Regions from separate parts of the Pleomorphomonas sp. T1.2MG-36 genome, predicted to be linked through region 2. Evidence: predicted binding sites of a transcription regulator. Region 2 holds the regulator's gene; the other holds the start of a gene.

Region 1 (8,539 bases), on a different contig from region 2:
CATGGAGTTCGGCTTGCGCATGCGCGGCAAGCCGATGTCGGAGATCCGACCGCTGGTCGAGGACAAGGCACGCATGCTGCATATCGACCACCTGCTCGACCGCCGGCCGAGCCAGCTCTCCGGTGGCCAGCGGCAGCGCGTCGCTATCGGTCGCGCCCTGGTGCGCGACCCCAAGGTATTCCTGTTCGACGAGCCGCTCTCCAACCTCGACGCCAAGCTGCGCGCCAGCATGCGCACCGAGATCAAGAAGCTGCACCAGTCGCTCGGCACCACGGCGATCTACGTCACCCACGATCAGCTCGAGGCGATGACGCTCGCCACGAGGATGGTGGTGATGAAGGCCGGCGAGATCCAGCAGGTCGGCAAGCCGGAGGAGGTCTATCATCGGCCGGTCAACCTGTTCGTCGCCGACTTCCTCGGCAATCCCGGCATGAACTTCATGAAGGGCCACCTCCGTATGGAGGGCGGACGCGTCTCGGCGGACGTCGGTGCCGCTACCGTACCGCTCGACGGCTATGCCTTCGAAACGGCGCCCGCCGACGGACAGGCGGTGGTGGTCGGCCTGCGCCCCGAGTCCGTCCAGCCGACGACGGGCGGCGAGCCCTTCATACTGACGCTCAAGCCGACGCTGATCGAGCACACCGGCTCGGACAATCTCGTCGTGCTGGCCATGGGCGGCGAGGAAATCGTCGGCAAATTCCCGTCCGACATGCTGCCGAAGCTCGGAGAACCTGTTGTCGTCGGGTTCGATCTTTCCCGTCTGTCGGTGTTCGACGCCCAGACAGAGCGGCGGATCTAGCACGGATCAGCTTGGCCGCTTCGCCTGCAAGCCGGCAATCATGACGTCGATGATGGCGTGGGCGGCGGCTTCCTCGTTGTCGCGGCCACCGCTGAACTGGACCATGCCGGCCAAGGCTCGCAGCAGATCGATCGGTTCGGCGTCGAAGCCGATCTCGCAGGCCGCGATGGCATTGCCCACCAGAAGGTCGATCGTCTGTTTGGTGGCAGCGCCGGACGCGGCGTAGAGCGACGACTTGCCATCGGCGAGCGAGTCCAGAAGCTCCATCATGCCGTGTTTGACGGACATGTAGCGGAAGAACAGGCGCATCCACGCCCTGAGCGCCTCGACCGGCGGCCGGCTGGCGGCAAGCTCGGAAGCCGCCCGCACCAACTGATCGCTTTCGTTGCGATAGACCGCCTCGATCAGCGCATCTCGCGTCGGGAAATGGCGGTAGAGCGTGCCGATGCCGACCCCCGCCGTCCGCGCCACTTCCTCGAGGCTGGCGGAGCCTCCCCTCTCGGCAAAGACCGACTTGGCGGCATCGATCAGCCGGGTGCGATTGCGCTCGGCATCGGCGCGCGGCTTGCGGGGCGGTTTTCCGGCACTATCGATCACGTCCGCGTGAGCCTCTTGATAAACGGAGGTTCCCTCCGTATTTAGAAACGGAGACATCCTCCTTTTTATTGCAAACCCGATCCGAGGGCAACGGTTCGCTCGGCCCGGCGGATGGTCTCGACCTACGGAGACAGACATGACCGCAGAATTCGGCGCGACCTCCACCACCGACGACGTACTCGCCAGTATCGATCTTTCCGGCAAGCGCATCCTGATCACCGGCGTATCGGCCGGCCTCGGCGTGGAAACGGCGCGTGCACTCGTCGCTCACGGCGCTGCAGTGGCCGGCGCGGCACGCGATCTCAACAAAGCCGAAACGGCGACGGCGCCCGTGCGCGCAGCCGCCAAACAGGGCAACGGCGCATTCGATCTGATCGAACTCGACCTCGCCTCGCTTGCCAGCATTCGCAAGGCCACCGACAGGCTCGTCGCCGACGGCCGGAAGTTTGACGTGGTCATCGCCAATGCCGGCGTCATGGCCGCTCCCTTCGGGCATACGGCCGATGGCTTCGAAACGCAGTTCGGCACCAATCACCTCGGCCACTTCCTGTTCGTCAACCGCATCGCCGGGCTGATTGCGCCGGGGGGCCGGCTGGTCAATGTGGCCTCCTCGGGCCATCGCTTCGCCGATATCGATCTCGACGATCCCAACTTCGAGCGCACGCCTTACGACCCGTGGGTTGCCTATGGCCGCTCCAAGACGTCCAACATCCTGTTCGCCGTGGAGTTCGATCGCCGTCACAAGGCGCGCGGCGTGCGCGCCACCGCACTGCACCCGGGCGGCATCAACACCGAACTCGGCCGTCACGTCGGCGTCGACACGTTGAAGGCGATGATCGAGCGCATCAATGCCGAGCTCGACGCCGCCGGCAAGCCGCCCTACAGCTGGAAGACCATTCCGCAAGGCGCGGCAACGTCCGTCTGGGCCGGCGTGGTCGCCGAGGCCGACGCGGTGGGCGGCCGCTACTGCGAGAACTGCCATGTTTCGGAGGTCACCGACGGCGTGATCAACCCCGTTGCCGAAGGCGTTCGCTCCTACGCGCTCGACCCTGATCGCGCCAGGGCGCTATGGGCAAAGAGCGAGGAACTGGTCGGCGAACGCTACTGACATTCGCGCCGCCGGCCGAACGACAGCTCGGCCGGCGGCTAACCATCTCGATAAATTGCGAATATTTTTCAGCCGCTTAGATGTCACGCGGCATTCATGCGACTGTCACGCCCGCGTCATACCCCCTGCCTACCAAGGAGCGCGCGCTCTCATCGACGCGATCCAATTTTCAAGGGGCAGATTATGCGCAGTCTTTTTCTGGCACTCGCCGCCAGCACGGCTCTGATCGGAACGGCCGGTGCGGCCACCGTCTTTCCGCTTGACCGGGCGACCATCCTCGCCGGCTCCCCCTTCGACTTCAAGGTGGAGTTCGACGGCTCGGTGAAGGCAGAGGACGTCAAGATCGCCATCAACGGCGCCGACTACAAGGCGGCGCTCGGCGGCGAAGTGGAGTTCATCGCCTCCGAAAAGGGCAAGGACGACGCGGCGCTCGGATCGGCCGTGCTGCTGCGCGGCGTCAAGATCGACAAGGCCGGCGCCTACACGGTCGAAGTCTCGGCCGGCGACGAGAAGAAGTCGGTCACCTGGGACGTCTATGCGACGCCCGAGACGCCCAAGGCCAAGAACGTCATCTTCCTGCTCGGCGACGGCCTGTCGGTTGCTCACCGCACCGCCGCCCGCCTGATGTCGAAGGGCATGACCGAGGGCAAGGCCAACGGCCGTCTCGCCATGGACGACCTCGACCACATGGCCTTCATCGGCACGTCGGCCACCAACGCCATCAACACCGACTCGGCCAACACCATGTCGGCCTACATGACCGGCCATAAGACGGCGATCAACGCCCTCGGCGTCTACGCCGACCGTACGCCGCCGACGCAGGACGACCCGAAGGTGGAAACCATCGCCGAGGCGCTGCGCCGCACCACCAAGAAGTCGATCGGCATCGTCGTCACGTCCGAGATCGAAGACGCCACGCCGGCCGCCGTGGTCGCTCACACCCGCAAGCGCGACGACAAGGCCGACATCGTCGGCATGCTCTTCGACGTCAAGCCTGAGGTCGTTCTGGGTGGCGGTTCGGCCTACTTCCTGTCGAAGGACATTCCGGGCTCCAAGCGCAAGGACGACAAGGACTACATCAAGCTGTTCCAGGACGCCGGCTACAAGCTCGCCACCGACAAGACCGAACTCGACAAGGCGGCCGGTTCCGACAAGATCCTCGGCCTGTTCCACACCGGCAACATGGACTACGCCCTCGATCGCATGCAGCTCAAGAAGGGCACCGTCGATAAGTTCCCGAACCAGCCGGGTCTCGTCGGCATGACCAAGGTCGCCCTCGACAACCTCTCCAAGAACCCTGACGGCTTCTTCCTGATGGTCGAGGCCTCCTGCATCGACAAGGCCAGCCATCCGCTCGACATGGAGCGCGCCGTCTTCGACACCATCGAGTTCGACCAGACGATCGCCCTGGCTCGCGAGTTCCAGGCCAAGAATCCCGACACGCTGATCGTCGTCACCGGCGACCACACCCACGGCGTGTCGATCGTCGGCACCATCGACGACACCACCGGCAAGCAAGGCCGGGAAAAGTTCATGGTCGGCGCCAATGCCGGCTTCCCGACCTACACCGACGAGGACAAGGACGGCTATCCCGACAAGATCGACGCGGGCCGCCGCCTCGCCATGTTCGTCTCGAACTACCCCGACCACTACGAAACCTTCAACCCGAAGCTCGACGGGCCGTTCGAGCCGGCGGTGAAGAACGAAAAGGGCGAGTACGTCGCCAACGAGAAGTACAAGGACGTCCCGGGCGCCATCTTCGTCGAAGGCAACCTGCCGAAGGACGAGTCGACCGGCACCCACACCGTTGACGACGTCGTGCTGCAGGCCGCCGGCCCCGGCGCCGAAGAGTTCAAGGGCTACATGGAAGAAAGCGACGTCTACAAGGTGCTCGCCGACACCCTCGCCATCGGCGTGAAGCAGTAAGCACCTCGACGAAACCCTTGCGGGCCGGACGGTCGACGGCCGTCCGGCCCGCGGTCTTTTTCAGGCATGCGGAGATTTCCATGGCTCGGATGACGGCTTCAGCGATCAGCCGCCGGACATTTCTCGCCGGGCTTGCCGCCCTCCCCTGCGTCGGGGTCGCGCGAGCCAGCGACACGCTCACCTTCGACGAGCTCTATGGCAAGGTGTCCGTCCTCGGCCTCGCCTTCTCCGACAAGGTGAAGGCACTCAAGGACAAGACGGTGTCGATGCGCGGCTTCATGGCGCCACCACTCAAGGCCGAGGCGAAGTTCTTCGTTCTCACCGAAATCCCGATGTCGCTCTGCCCGTTCTGCTCCTCGGATGCCGACTGGCCCAGCAACATCGTCGTCGTCTACATCGACGAGAAGACCACCTTCGTGCCGCCCTCCAAGCTGATCGAGGTGACGGGCACGCTGGAAGTCGGCTCGTGGACCGATCCCGAGACCGGCTTCGTCAGCTTGCTGCGCCTCGTCCATTCTTCGTTCGAGACGGTGTGACCCATGCTTTCGCTGACCCTTTCCGGCGTCTCCATCTCCTTTGCCGGTCTCGCCCAGCCGGTGCTTTCCATCGACGACCTGACGGTTCCGGCCGGCGGGCGGCTTGCCGTCACCGGTGCGTCCGGGTCGGGCAAGAGCACCTTCGTCAACCTCGTTTCCGGCCTGACACGGCCCGGTCACGGCGCCATACGCTGGCGCGACACCGACATCGCCACACTGTCGGAAAGCCGCCGCGACCGTTGGCGGGCGGCGAACGTCGGCCTGGTCATGCAGGATTTTCACCTGTTTCCCGGCCTCACCGCTGCCGACAACGTGCTGCTGCCCGCCCGCCTTGCCCGCGCCGCCACGGCCGAGGTGAAGACACGCGCCCTGGCGCTTCTCGCTCGCGTCGGGCTCTCGCGGCCCGGTCAATCGGTCGAAACCATGTCGCGCGGCGAAATGCAGCGCGTTGCCGTGGCGCGCGCCCTGCTTCGCCGCCCCGGCGTCATTATCGCGGACGAACCGACCGCCAGCCTCGATACCGAAGCCGGGGCTGAAGTTGGCCGCCTGCTCATCGAACTCGCCGATCAGGAGGGCGCAACGCTGATCGTCGTCAGCCACGACGAACGGTTGACCGAACGGCTCGATCGGCGCATCCGCCTCGCCGCCGGCCGCGTGGTCTCAGATACCGCAACGGAGGTTTCGTCGTGATCCGGTTCGTCTTCGCCGACCTTCGCCGCCTCTGGGCCGCCTCGCTGGTCATCGTGCTTCTGGTGGCGCTGGCCACGGCGCTCGGTGTCGCCGTCACCTTGCAGGAGCGGGCGCTGCGCCTCGGCTCGGCGCGCGCCGCCGACAAGTTCGATCTCATCGTCGGGGCACCGGGTTCGGAAACACAGCTCGTTCTCTCTTCCGTCTTCCTCCAGCCCGCCGCCCTGCCGCTGATGCCCGGCGACGTGCTGACCAAGCTTATCGCCGATCCACGCGTCGCCTGGGCGGCGCCGATCGGCTTTGGCGACAATTTCTCGGGCTATCCGATCGTCGGCACCACCACGGCCCTGATCTCCGGCACCACGACCGGGTTTGTCTCGGGCGGCATGTTCGCACAAGAGGGTGAAGCCGTCGTCGGCTCGGGCGTCGATCTTGCCATCGGCGCCGAGGTGAAGCCGATGCATGGCGCGGCCGGCGAAGGCGGCGAGGCGCATGCGGACAGCATCTACCACGTCGTCGGCAAGCTTCATCCGACCGGTACGGCCTGGGATCGAGCCATCCTGGTTCCCATCCAGGCGGTGTGGCACATCCACGGCCTGGGCGAGGATCACGATCACGAGGAAGACGGCACCGACGAGCACGCCACCGCCCCTCATGAGGGCGAGGCCGGCGAAGCGCACCATCACCACGGGCACATCGACGCGGACGCACGGCTCGATGAAGACTTCGACCATGAGGTTCCCGGCCTTCCGGCTGTGCTGGTGAAGCCGAAGACGATCGCCGATGCCTACAAGCTCAGGCAGGAGTATCGCGCCGAAGGCACGACGCGCGCCGTCTTTCCGGCCGAGGTCCTGACCGGGCTCTACGCGACGCTTGGCGATGCTCGCGCCGTGCTGATGTATGTCGCCTATGGCGCACAGGCGCTGATCGCCGCGGCGTTGATGTTGATCGCCGTCATCCATGTCGCCCAGCGGCGCAAACAGATCGGTGCGCTCCGCGCCTTCGGCGCGCCGCGTCTTGCCGTGTTCGGCATCGTCTGGCTGGAGCTGCTGCTGCTCGTCGCGATCGGCGTCGGCTTGGGATTCGGCCTGGGTTACGGCGCCGCGGAGTTCCTGGCCGGCCTGTTCACCGCCCAAAGCGGCGTTCGCCTGCCGGTCGAGTTCACGGCTGCCGATGCCGGATTGGCAATGGCCTTCCTCGCCGTGGCTGCGTTGATGGCGGCGCTGCCGGCTGCCCTCGCCTATCGCCAATCGCCGGTGGAAGCTCTGAGAGGATGAAGGCGACGAAACAACGGCCGGATCAGGCGGCCGGTTGAGCCGCCTCGGCGAGAACCCACGCGCGGAAGGCCACAATGCCGGGATTGATCAAGGCAGAGCGCGGGTAGATCAGGCTGTAGTTGAAGGGCGACGGCTGGGTCTCGACAAAGGCCCGGACCAGACTGCCGGCTTGCAGATCGGCCCCGACGAGCGAGGTCCGTACCAGGGCGAAGCCCTCGCCGCGCCGACAGGCGGCAAGCATGTCGGCGAATGTGGGAAAGCATACGGCCACTGCCATTCGATCGGCAAAGCCCGATGCGGAGACCTCAGGCACTACCTGCTCGAACCATCGCTGCCAGTCGAGCGCCGTATGCCGGACGCCATCGTAAGTCAGGCAGGGGGCGGCCAGAAAGGCGTGGCGCTGCGGCAGACAGTCGACAAGCGACGGCGCGCAAACCGCGAACTCATCGTCGGCGGTCAGGGGGTCGGCGACGAGGCCGGGTCCGCCCCCGCCCAACCGGATGGCCAGATCGGTACGCCCCGTTGAGAAGTCCGGCGTCTGGTAGCCGATCGACAACGCCAGCTCGATATCGGGAAAACGCTGGACGAAGCCGGCCAACCTCGGCGCCAACCACTGGCTTGAGAACTCCGGCGTAACCGACAGCTCGACCCTGGCACGACCGGCATCGGCGCGGGCAACCCGCAAGGCTTCCTCCAGACAGCGAAGCGCCTCCGCCACCGCGGGATAAAGCCGGGCTCCCTTGGCGGTCAAACGGGCGCCACCCCGGCCACGCTCAAAGAGTACGCCGCCGATCCAACCTTCCATCTGGGCGATCTGATGACTGACGGCCGTCTGCGTCGTTCCCAGCCGTTCGGCCGCCCGACCAAAACCTCCCAATTCGGCGATGGCGCAGAAAGCCCTCAAGGTCGGCATGGGAGGAATTGGTTGATTATCCATGAAATTCTCTCATGCAAGAGATGGAGACGCTTCATTTCATCTCCTGTTACAGACATGCCAAATTTTCCCACGAGAGAAAAGCTCTCGGGAAGATCCATCATGTTATTTCATGTCTTATGTCGGCAGCGCGGCGACGCCGCCGGGCTCAGCCCTCACCTGCAACGGGACATTGGCCTTGAGCCAACGCCGATCCGGCAAGCCCTCTGCGGCGATCAGCAGGCCGTGACGTTGACGGCGAGGCCGCCGAGCGAGGTTTCCTTGTACTTCGACTGCATGTCGAGACCGGTCTGGCGCATGGTCTCAAGGGCCGCGTCGAGGCTGACCACGTGACGACCATCGCCGGCAAGCGCCAGTGACGCGGCATTGATCGCCTTGATGGCGCCGAAGGCGTTGCGTTCGATGCAAGGAATCTGAACGAGGCCGCCGACCGGATCGCAGGTCATGCCGAGATGATGCTCGATGGCGATCTCGGCCGCGTTCTCCACCTGGGCCGGGCTGCCGCCAAGGGCGGCGCACAGGCCGGCCGCCGCCATGGCCGCAGCCGACCCCACCTCGCCCTGGCAGCCCACCTCGGCGCCGGAAATCGACGCGTTGCGCTTGATGAGGCCGCCGATCGCCGCTGCCGTCAACAAGAAGCGGCGAAGCCCGTCCCGCTCGCCGCCGCAAAAATCC
Region 2 (8,539 bases):
ACCCGAATCGAAAATCAGCCAAGCCGTTCGGCAACCAGCGCAACCAAGCGCTCGGCGACCTCATCCTTGGACAACGTCGGCCAGACATCGACACCGGCCGCCGAAAGGACGCGAACGCTGTTGCGATCGCCGCCGAACACCCCTCCGGCCGCCGACACGTCATTGGCGACGATATAGTCGGCTCCCTTGGTTGCCAGCTTTCTGGCAGCGTTGGTCTCGATTTCAGTCGTTTCGGCGGCGAATCCAACGACGATCTTCGGCCGTTGGGCGTCGTGGCCGAGCGTCGCTAGGATATCGGGGTTTTCGATGAACGAAAGCGGCGGTGGGTCACCGGCCGCTTTCTTGATCTTGTCCGGCGCCACTTCGGCCGGACGCCAATCCGATACGGCGGCGGTCATCACCGCGACGTCGGCCGGCAGGGCGGCGAACGCGGCCGCAAGCATCTCGCGGGCCGTCTCCACCCGAACGATGTCGACACCCAGAGGATCCGGGATCGAAACCGGGCCGGAGATGAGCGTCACGCGGGCACCGGCGCGGGCGGCGGCGGCGGCAACGGCGTGGCCCTGCTTGCCCGAGGAGCGGTTGGTGATGAAACGCACCGGATCGATCGGCTCGATGGTCGGACCGGAGGTGACGAGCACGTGCCGACCGGCCAGCGGCCTCGGTTGCTCCCGCATGGCGAAGAAAGCCTCGACACCGGCAACGATGTCCATCGGCTCGGACAGGCGGCCGACGCCTGCTTCGTTGCGCTCGGCCATCCGCCCCTCGGCCGGGCCGATGAAGCGAACGCCGTCGGCGGCCAGTTGCGCGGCGTTGCGCCGGGTTGCCGGGTGCGCCCACATGCGCTGGTTCATGGCGGGACAAACGATGATCGGCGCGGCGGCGGCCAGCAGGCTGGCCGTGGCAAGTTCGTCGGCAATGCCGTTGGCCATGCGCGCCATCAGGTTGGCGGTGGCGGGCGCCACCAGGATCAGGTCCGTATCGCGGGAAAGCACGATATGGCCGATGTCCTGCTCCTCGGTGGGATCGAACAGATCGCTGAACACCTTCTCGCCGGAGAGCGCTCCCACGGTCATCGGCGTCACGAACTCTTTTCCCGACCGGGTCAGGATCACTCGTACCTCGGCGCCGCGCTCCTTGAGGCGTCGGATCACCTCAAGCACCTTGTAGGCGGCGATGCCACCACCGATGACGATCAGAATGCGCTTGCCCGCCAGCATCTCAGGCTCCCTTTTGGACGATCGGAAGGGAACCTAGACCATCGGGCCGCGGAGCGTAAGCGACAAAAGCGGAGGGAAGCGCCCAGTCCGAAACGGTGGCAATGGCTTAGCCGCTGGCGAACTTCTCGTCGAAGGAGTAGCCGGAACCGCGTACCGTACGGATCGGGTCGCGGGCGCGGCCGCGATTGATCGACTTTCTGAGGCGACCGACATGGACGTCGACGGTGCGTTCGTCGACATAGACGTCGTGGCCCCACACGCCATTGAGCAACTGTTCGCGCGAGAAAACTCGGCCGGGCGACTGCATCAGAAACTCGAGCAGCCGGAACTCGGTCGGGCCGAGGTGTATTTCGCGTGCCGAGCGCCGGACACGCCGTGTTTCGCGGTCGAGCTCGATGTCGCCGGCCGTCAGAAGACTGGATACCGCTTCCGGCTTGGCACGCCGCAGCATGGCCTTGACGCGAGCGATCAGCTCGGGGACCGAGAAGGGCTTCACGACATAGTCGTCGGCACCGGTCGCAAGTCCGCGTACCCGTTCCGACTCCTCGCCGCGCGCCGTCAACATGATGACCGGCAGCCGCTCGGTTTCCGGCCGTGCCCTCAGGCGACGGCACAGTTCGATGCCCGAGAGACCCGGCAGCATCCAGTCGAGCAGAAGCAGGTCGGGAGTGATCTCCTTGAGGCGAATGTCGGCCTCGTCGCCGCGGAAAGCTTGCTCTACCTCGAAGCCCTCGGCTTCGAGATTGTAGCGCAGCATCAGCGACACTGCTTCCTCGTCCTCGACGATCATCACCTTGGCCATGGTCGTCCTCAACTCCAGAGCTTGTTATGAACCGGCAATGGTACTGGCAATCGAAGCGTCGGCCTTGGGCCGCTCCTCATCGTAGGACCGGCCCGTCACGACATAATGCACCGATTCCGCGATGTTGGTGGCGTGATCGCCGATACGCTCGATGTTCTTGGCGCAGAACAGAAGATGGATGCAGAAGGTGAGATTGCGCGGATCTTCCATCATGTAGGTGAGGAGCTCGCGGAACAGCGACGTGTAGAGCGCGTCGATCTCGTCATCGCGCTGGCGCACGGCTCCGGCAGCCTGGTCATCCTGGCTGGCATAGGCATCCAGCACCCTCTTCAGCTGCTGCAGGGCGATCTCGCAGAGATGCTCGACGCCGGTGATGAGCTGCTTGTGCGGGAACACGCCGTTGATGGCGACGACACGCTTGGCGATGTTCTTGGCGAGATCGCCGACCCGTTCGATATCGTTGGCGATGCGCATGGCACCGACGATTTCGCGAAGATCGTTGGCCATCGGCTGGCGACGGGCGATCACCAGGATCGACTTGTCCTCGATCTCGCGCTGCAGCCGGTCGAGATCCTTGTCGCCGGCGATCACCTTCTGGGCGAGGGCGAGGTCGAGCCGCGTCAGGGCGGCAACCGAGTCGCCGACAGCGCGCTCGGCAAGGCCGCCGATCTCGGTGACCATGCGGGCGATTGCCTTGAGGTCGTCGTCATAGGCGGAAACCGTATGTTCCATGGAAATCTCCTGCCGTTTCCGATTAGCCGAAGCGGCCCGTTATGTAGTCCTGCGTCCGCTGTTCGAGCGGATTGGTGAAGACGTGGTCCGTCGGGCCTTCCTCGATCAGGTGTCCGAGATGGAAGAAGGCGGTCCGCTGCGACACACGCGCCGCCTGCTGCATCGAATGGGTCACGATGACGATGGTGAAGTTGGCGCGAAGCTCGTCGATCAATTCTTCCACCTTGGCGGTGGCGATCGGGTCGAGCGCCGAGCAGGGCTCGTCCATCAGGATGACTTCGGGCGATACGGCGATGGCGCGGGCGATGCAGAGCCGCTGCTGCTGGCCGCCGGAAAGGCCGGTTCCCGGCTCGTTGAGGCGATCCTTGACCTCGTTGAAGAGCGAGGCCTTCTGCAGGGACGTGACGACGATCTCCTCGAGGTCGGCCTTGGAACGGGCGAGGCCGTGGATGCGCGGCCCGTAGGCGACATTGTCGAAGATCGATTTCGGGAACGGGTTCGGCTTCTGGAACACCATGCCGACGCGCGCTCGGAGTTCCACCACATCGAGGTCCGGATCATAGACATCCTGATCGTCGAGCTTGATGGTTCCTTCGACGCGGGCGCCCGCAATGGTGTCGTTCATGCGGTTGATGCAGCGCAGAAAGGTCGACTTGCCGCAACCCGACGGGCCGATGAAAGCGGTGACCGCCTTCTCGGGAATGCCGATGGAAACCCCGTGCAAGGCTTCTTTCTGGCCGTAGGTCACTCGGACGTTGGCCGTGTGGATCTTGATCGGCCGGCTCGCCGGATCGGGGGTGCGGACGGTTTCGAAGGTCGTCGCGACCTGAACTGCGGACATGGCGGAAACTCCGGAGAAACGGGTTACCAGCGGCGCTCGAAGGCGCGGCGGAGGATGATGGCGATACTGTTCATGGCGAGCAGGAAGGCGAGCAACACGATGATCGCCGCCGAGGTACGCTCGGTGAAGGCGCGTTCCGGCTCGGTTGCCCACATGTAGATCTGCGTCGGCAGCGCCGTCGCCGGATCGAAGGGTGTCGTCGGGTATTCGACGACGAATGCCTTCATGCCGATCATCAGCAGCGGCGCCGTTTCGCCCAGGGCATGGGCCAGCCCGATGATCGTTCCGGTGAGCACGCCGGGCATGGCCAGCGGCAGTACGTGGTGGAAGACTGTCTGCATCTTCGAGGCGCCAACGCCAAGGCCGGCTTCGCGGATCGACGGAGGCACCGCTTTCAGCGCGGCGCGCGTGGCGATGATGATGGTCGGCAAGGTCGTGAGCGTCAGGACCAGGCCACCGACCAGGCTCGCCGAGCGCGGCAGATGGGCAAAGTTGATGAAGACGGCAAGACCCAGAAGACCGTAGACGATGGACGGAACGGCGGCGAGGTTGTTGATGTTGACCTCAATCAGGTCGGTCCAGCGGTTCTTCGGCGCGAACTCCTCAAGATAGATCGATCCGGCGACGCCAAGCGGCAGCGACAGCACCAGCACCACCATCATCATGTAGAGCGAGCCGACGAGCGCCACGCCAACGCCGGCCATTTCCGGCCGTGTCGACGCGCCGTTGGTGAACAGGCCCGTGTTGAAGGCGAGTCGCAGGGCCCCCTCTTTCTCGAGCTTCTCGATGAGGACAATGTGCTTGTCCTTGATGAGACGCTGACTTTCTGGAATGTCGGCCCGGATCGAACCCTTGACGAAGGCATCGACGTCGCCCGTGGCATAGAACTCGACGTTTCTCTTGGTGCCGATCAGCGACGGGTCCTTGGCGAGCATGCTCCTCAGCATCGGCGCGGAGCCCTTGGACAACAGATCGAGACCATCGTAGAGGGCATCCTCGTCGTTGGGATCGAGCTCCAAGGTTTTCTGCAGTGACGCGGCGATCAGATCGTCGAAGCGGAACGCGTTGCCGCCCATGATCGAGGCGGACGACCGATCGCCGTCCGGTGCAATGATGGTCGGATTGAAGTCGACGATCATGCTGATGCGCGTTTGTTGGAACGCGGTGTAGCCCTTGGCCACGATGGAGCTGAACAGAGCTGCCAGAAAACAGATGGCGATGGTCACGGCGAGCAGGCCGTAGACGCGGAAGCGCCGTTCGGCGGCGTAGCGCCGTTTCAGGCCGATGTCGACTTTGGAGATCTTCCGGACCTCCGTGCCACCAAGCCGGGAAGAGGGAAGAGGAGAGGTGGCTTCCGTCATTCGTATTGCTCCCGGTACTTGCGGACGATGGTCAACGCCAGCACGTTGAGGCCGAGCGTGATGACGAACAGCGTGATACCCAGCGCGAAGGCCACCAGCGTTTGCGGACTGGTAAACTCGAGGTCGCCGGTCAGCTGATTGACGATCTTCACGGTAATGGTGGTCATTTCCTCGAAGGGATTGAGCGATGCGCGAGCTGCGACACCCGCCGCCAGCACGACGATCATCGTCTCGCCGATGGCACGCGACACGGCGAGCAGCACCGCGCCGACCACGCCGGGCAGCGCCGCCGGCAAAATCACCAGCCGCATGGTTTCGGAGCGGGTGGCGCCGAGGGCCAGCGAGCCGTCGCGCAACGAACGGGGAACGGCCATGATGATGTCGTCGGAAAGCGAGGACACGTAGGGAATGATCATGATGCCCATCACTAGGCCGGCGGTGAGCACGTTGTTGCCCGAAGTGCCGAGGCCGAGCGGCATGGCGACATAATCGCGAATGAGCGGCCCGACGGTGGTCAGGGCGAAGAAGCCGTAGACGATGGTCGGGATGCCGGCCAGGATCTCGATGAGCGGCTTGGCAATCAAGCGGACCTTCGAGGTGGCGTATTCGGCCATGTACACGGCGGAGAACAGACCGACCGGCACGGCCACGACCATGGCGAAGAAGGAAATGTAGAGCGTGCCCCAAAAGAGCGGCAGAAAGCCGAACTGGCCACTCTCCGTCGAGCCAGCGGCGGCAAACCGCGGGTCCCAGACGGTACCGAGATAGAAGTTGGCCGGCGACACCATGGAGAAGAACTGCAGGGCCTGGAACAACAGGCTGAGGACGATGCCGACTGTGGTGAGGATCGCGACCGACGACGCGGCGATGAGCAGCGCCAGAACGGTGTTTTCGACGAGGTTGCGGGCCCTGAGTCGCGGTTTCACCCGGACGAACGCGAAGATCAGGCCGAAGGCGAGAGCGGCGACGACCGCCGCGTCGACGGCGGTATCGAGACCGTCGGAAACGAGATTGAGCGCCCCCGCTGCGATCAGTTGATAGGGCTTGACGTCGGCGCCAAGCGGCAGTCCGTGCTGGGCGAACACCGAACGCGCCGCCACGACGCCGATCCGGATGTTCTCAAGTTCCTCGGGGGTCGCGAGCTTCAGACCGGCGGCCACCTGCTGCACGCCGGAAATCTCCAGCGACAGCTGCGCGGCATTGCTCAACACCTGCTCGGGCAGGTTGGCACGCACCGTGTGATCGACGAGCAACGGCTTGGCGATCGATAGCGCGACGAGAATGAGCAGCGCCGGCATGGCCGTCCAGATCAGGACGTAGGCGCCGTAATAGCCGGGCCGGGCGGCGAGCGCTCCGCGCCCCTTGCCTGAGAGGACGACAGACTTCCAACGGCCCAGCACGAAGCCGAAGAAGGAAAGACCCGCGATCAGCGCGAGCAGCCAGAGCGGACCCATACGGCCTCCCCGATGTTTCGCCCGCCGATCGGCGCGGCGCAAGAAGGAAGGGCCTCCGACGAGAGGCCCTTCTGGAGTTCATGTCGATCGATCAGAGGGTCTTGCCGGCCTGGAAGTCGGCCAGAACCTTCTGGCGCTCTTCCTTCGGCGCCGGGACGAGGCCCTTGGCGACGGCCGGCGAGCGCGGACCGATCATCTGATCGGCGAGGAAGAACTCGACGTACTCCTTGAGGCCCGGAACGACGCCGAGATGCGCCTTCTTCACGTAGAAGAACAGCGGACGCGACACGGGATATTCGCCCTTGGCGATGGTCTCCACCGACGGAGCGATGCCGCTCATGGTTGCGACCTTCAGCTTGTCCTTGTTGTTCTCGTAGAAGGCGAGGCCGAACACGCCGATACCGGTCTTGTTCGAATCGATGCGGGCGAGCGTCTCGTTGTACTCGCCGTCGATGTCGACAGCCTTGCCATCCTTGCGCACCTTGGCGCAGGCCTTTTCGGCGTCGCCCTTGGCGAGACCCGAAGCGATGAACGCATCATAGGCCTTGGTGGCCTTGCAGCCGGCGAGGAGAACGTTGAGCTCGAAGACTTCGCGCGTGCCGTGCTTTTCACCGGGGATGTAGGCGGCGATCTCCCAGTCCGGGAAGCCGGCCTTGACGTCCGACCACTTGGCGTTCGGATTGTCGACGAGCTGGCCGTCCTTCAGAACCTTGGCGCCGATGGCGTTGAACCAGTCGGCCGGCTCGAAGGCGAAGTCCGGGCCCTTGATGTCGGAGGCGAAGACGATGCCGTCATAGCCGATGCGAATTTCCTGGACTTCGGTGACGCCGGCCGCCTTGCAGGCGTCAAGCTCCTCGGCCTTGATCTTCCGCGAAGCGTCGGCAACGTCGATGGTGTCGTCGCCCACGCCCTTGCAGAACTCCTTCAGGCCGGCACCGGTACCGCCGCCCTCGACGATCGGCGCCTTGAAGTTGGGGTTGGCCTCGGCGAAAGCCTCGGCGACGATGGTCGCGTAGGGCAGAACGGTGGAAGAGCCGGCGATGTGGATCTGCTCGGCGGCAAAGGCAGCCGTTCCGGTGGCGCAAAAACCGAGCACGAAGGCGCTGGCGGCGGTGGAGAATTTCACGGGAGTACTCCTAACGGTTTAGGATCATGACGGTCGGAGGCCTGAAAGCCCGCTGGCTGTCTCGTCCCCGTCACGTCGCGGACCCTAACGGCCTGGCGCTACCCTTCTATGACGGATGGGCTACAATATTATGACAGTATAATATATTGAATTATATGATGAAAATCAGACAGCGAGGCCGTTGGCGACAACGGCTTCCGTCTTTTTCGTCATCTCGGGTCCCGGCAGGTCGGATCGCTTGGGCAGCCAGACATTGACCGTCGTGCCGGCCCCCACCTCGGAGCGAATGACGAGGCGTCCCTGATGGCGGTTGATGATGTGCTTGACGATGGCAAGGCCGAGGCCGGTGCCGCGCTGCTCGCGGCTCCGCGCCGCATCGACACGGTAGAAGCGCTCGGTAAGGCGCGGCAAATGCTCGGCCGGGATGCCCGGGCCATCGTCCGACACGCAGGCACGAAAGCCGGGCCTGCCATCGTCGCCGGCCTCGTCTTCGAGCTCCAGCGTAACGCGGCCGCCCTCACGGCCATACTTCACGGCATTCTCGACGAGGTTGGTAAAAACCTGCATCAGCTCATCGCGATCACCGGTGATGGGAGCGTTGGCGAGGTCGGCTCCGATGGTAATGACCGTCTGTCGAGCCTCTGCCACCGGCGTCAGCATGTCGGCGACTGCCGGCAATATCTCGGCAAGGTCGACGGCACCGGTCGGACGAAGGTGCGCCTTCATCTCATGGCGAGACAGCGACATCAGATCGTCGATGAGCCGGCCCATGCGTCGAGCCTGTTCCAGCATGATGGTCAGGAACCGCTCTCGGTTGACTTCGTCCCGCCGGGCAGGCCCGAGCAGCGTTTCGATGAAGCCGGTCAGCGAGGCGAGCGGCGTTCTGAGTTCGTGGCTGGCGTTGGCTATGAAATCGCTTCGCATGCGATCCAGCCGAACGGCATCGCTTTCATCCCGGAAGCGCAACAGCACGAAATCCGGCCGGCGCTTGGGTTCGGGGCGC

The links. The regulator PhoB, encoded in region 2, activates phosphate uptake and scavenging genes when phosphate is short. The targets are predictions, from matches to a motif close to TGTCATNNANCTGTCAT.
Region 1: QQZ18_RS10095 (alkaline phosphatase) is a predicted target of PhoB. The motif match lies at 2,608-2,624, and genes of this name have one in related genera.

Annotation. Positions count from the first base shown of each region.
Region 1 covers NZ_CATNLY010000012.1:681,289-689,827, forward strand. The annotation lists gene QQZ18_RS10080 (ABC transporter ATP-binding protein) at 1-799, shown strand, start outside; gene QQZ18_RS10085 (TetR/AcrR family transcriptional regulator) at 806-1,396, opposite strand; gene QQZ18_RS10090 (SDR family NAD(P)-dependent oxidoreductase) at 1,533-2,504, shown strand; gene QQZ18_RS10095 (alkaline phosphatase) at 2,688-4,430, shown strand; gene QQZ18_RS10100 (hypothetical protein) at 4,511-4,966, shown strand; gene QQZ18_RS10105 (ABC transporter ATP-binding protein) at 4,970-5,656, shown strand; gene QQZ18_RS10110 (ABC transporter permease) at 5,653-6,930, shown strand; gene QQZ18_RS10115 (LysR substrate-binding domain-containing protein) at 6,953-7,867, opposite strand; gene QQZ18_RS10120 (L-serine ammonia-lyase) at 8,080-8,539, opposite strand, start outside.
Region 2 covers NZ_CATNLY010000045.1:96,741-105,279, forward strand. The annotation lists gene coaBC (bifunctional phosphopantothenoylcysteine decarboxylase/phosphopantothenate--cysteine ligase CoaBC) at 15-1,220, opposite strand; gene phoB (phosphate regulon transcriptional regulator PhoB) at 1,327-2,022, opposite strand; gene phoU (phosphate signaling complex protein PhoU) at 2,047-2,754, opposite strand; gene pstB (phosphate ABC transporter ATP-binding protein PstB) at 2,777-3,595, opposite strand; gene pstA (phosphate ABC transporter permease PstA) at 3,619-4,896, opposite strand; gene pstC (phosphate ABC transporter permease subunit PstC) at 4,953-6,410, opposite strand; gene QQZ18_RS18105 (substrate-binding domain-containing protein) at 6,502-7,536, opposite strand; gene QQZ18_RS18110 (ATP-binding protein) at 7,702-8,539, opposite strand, start outside.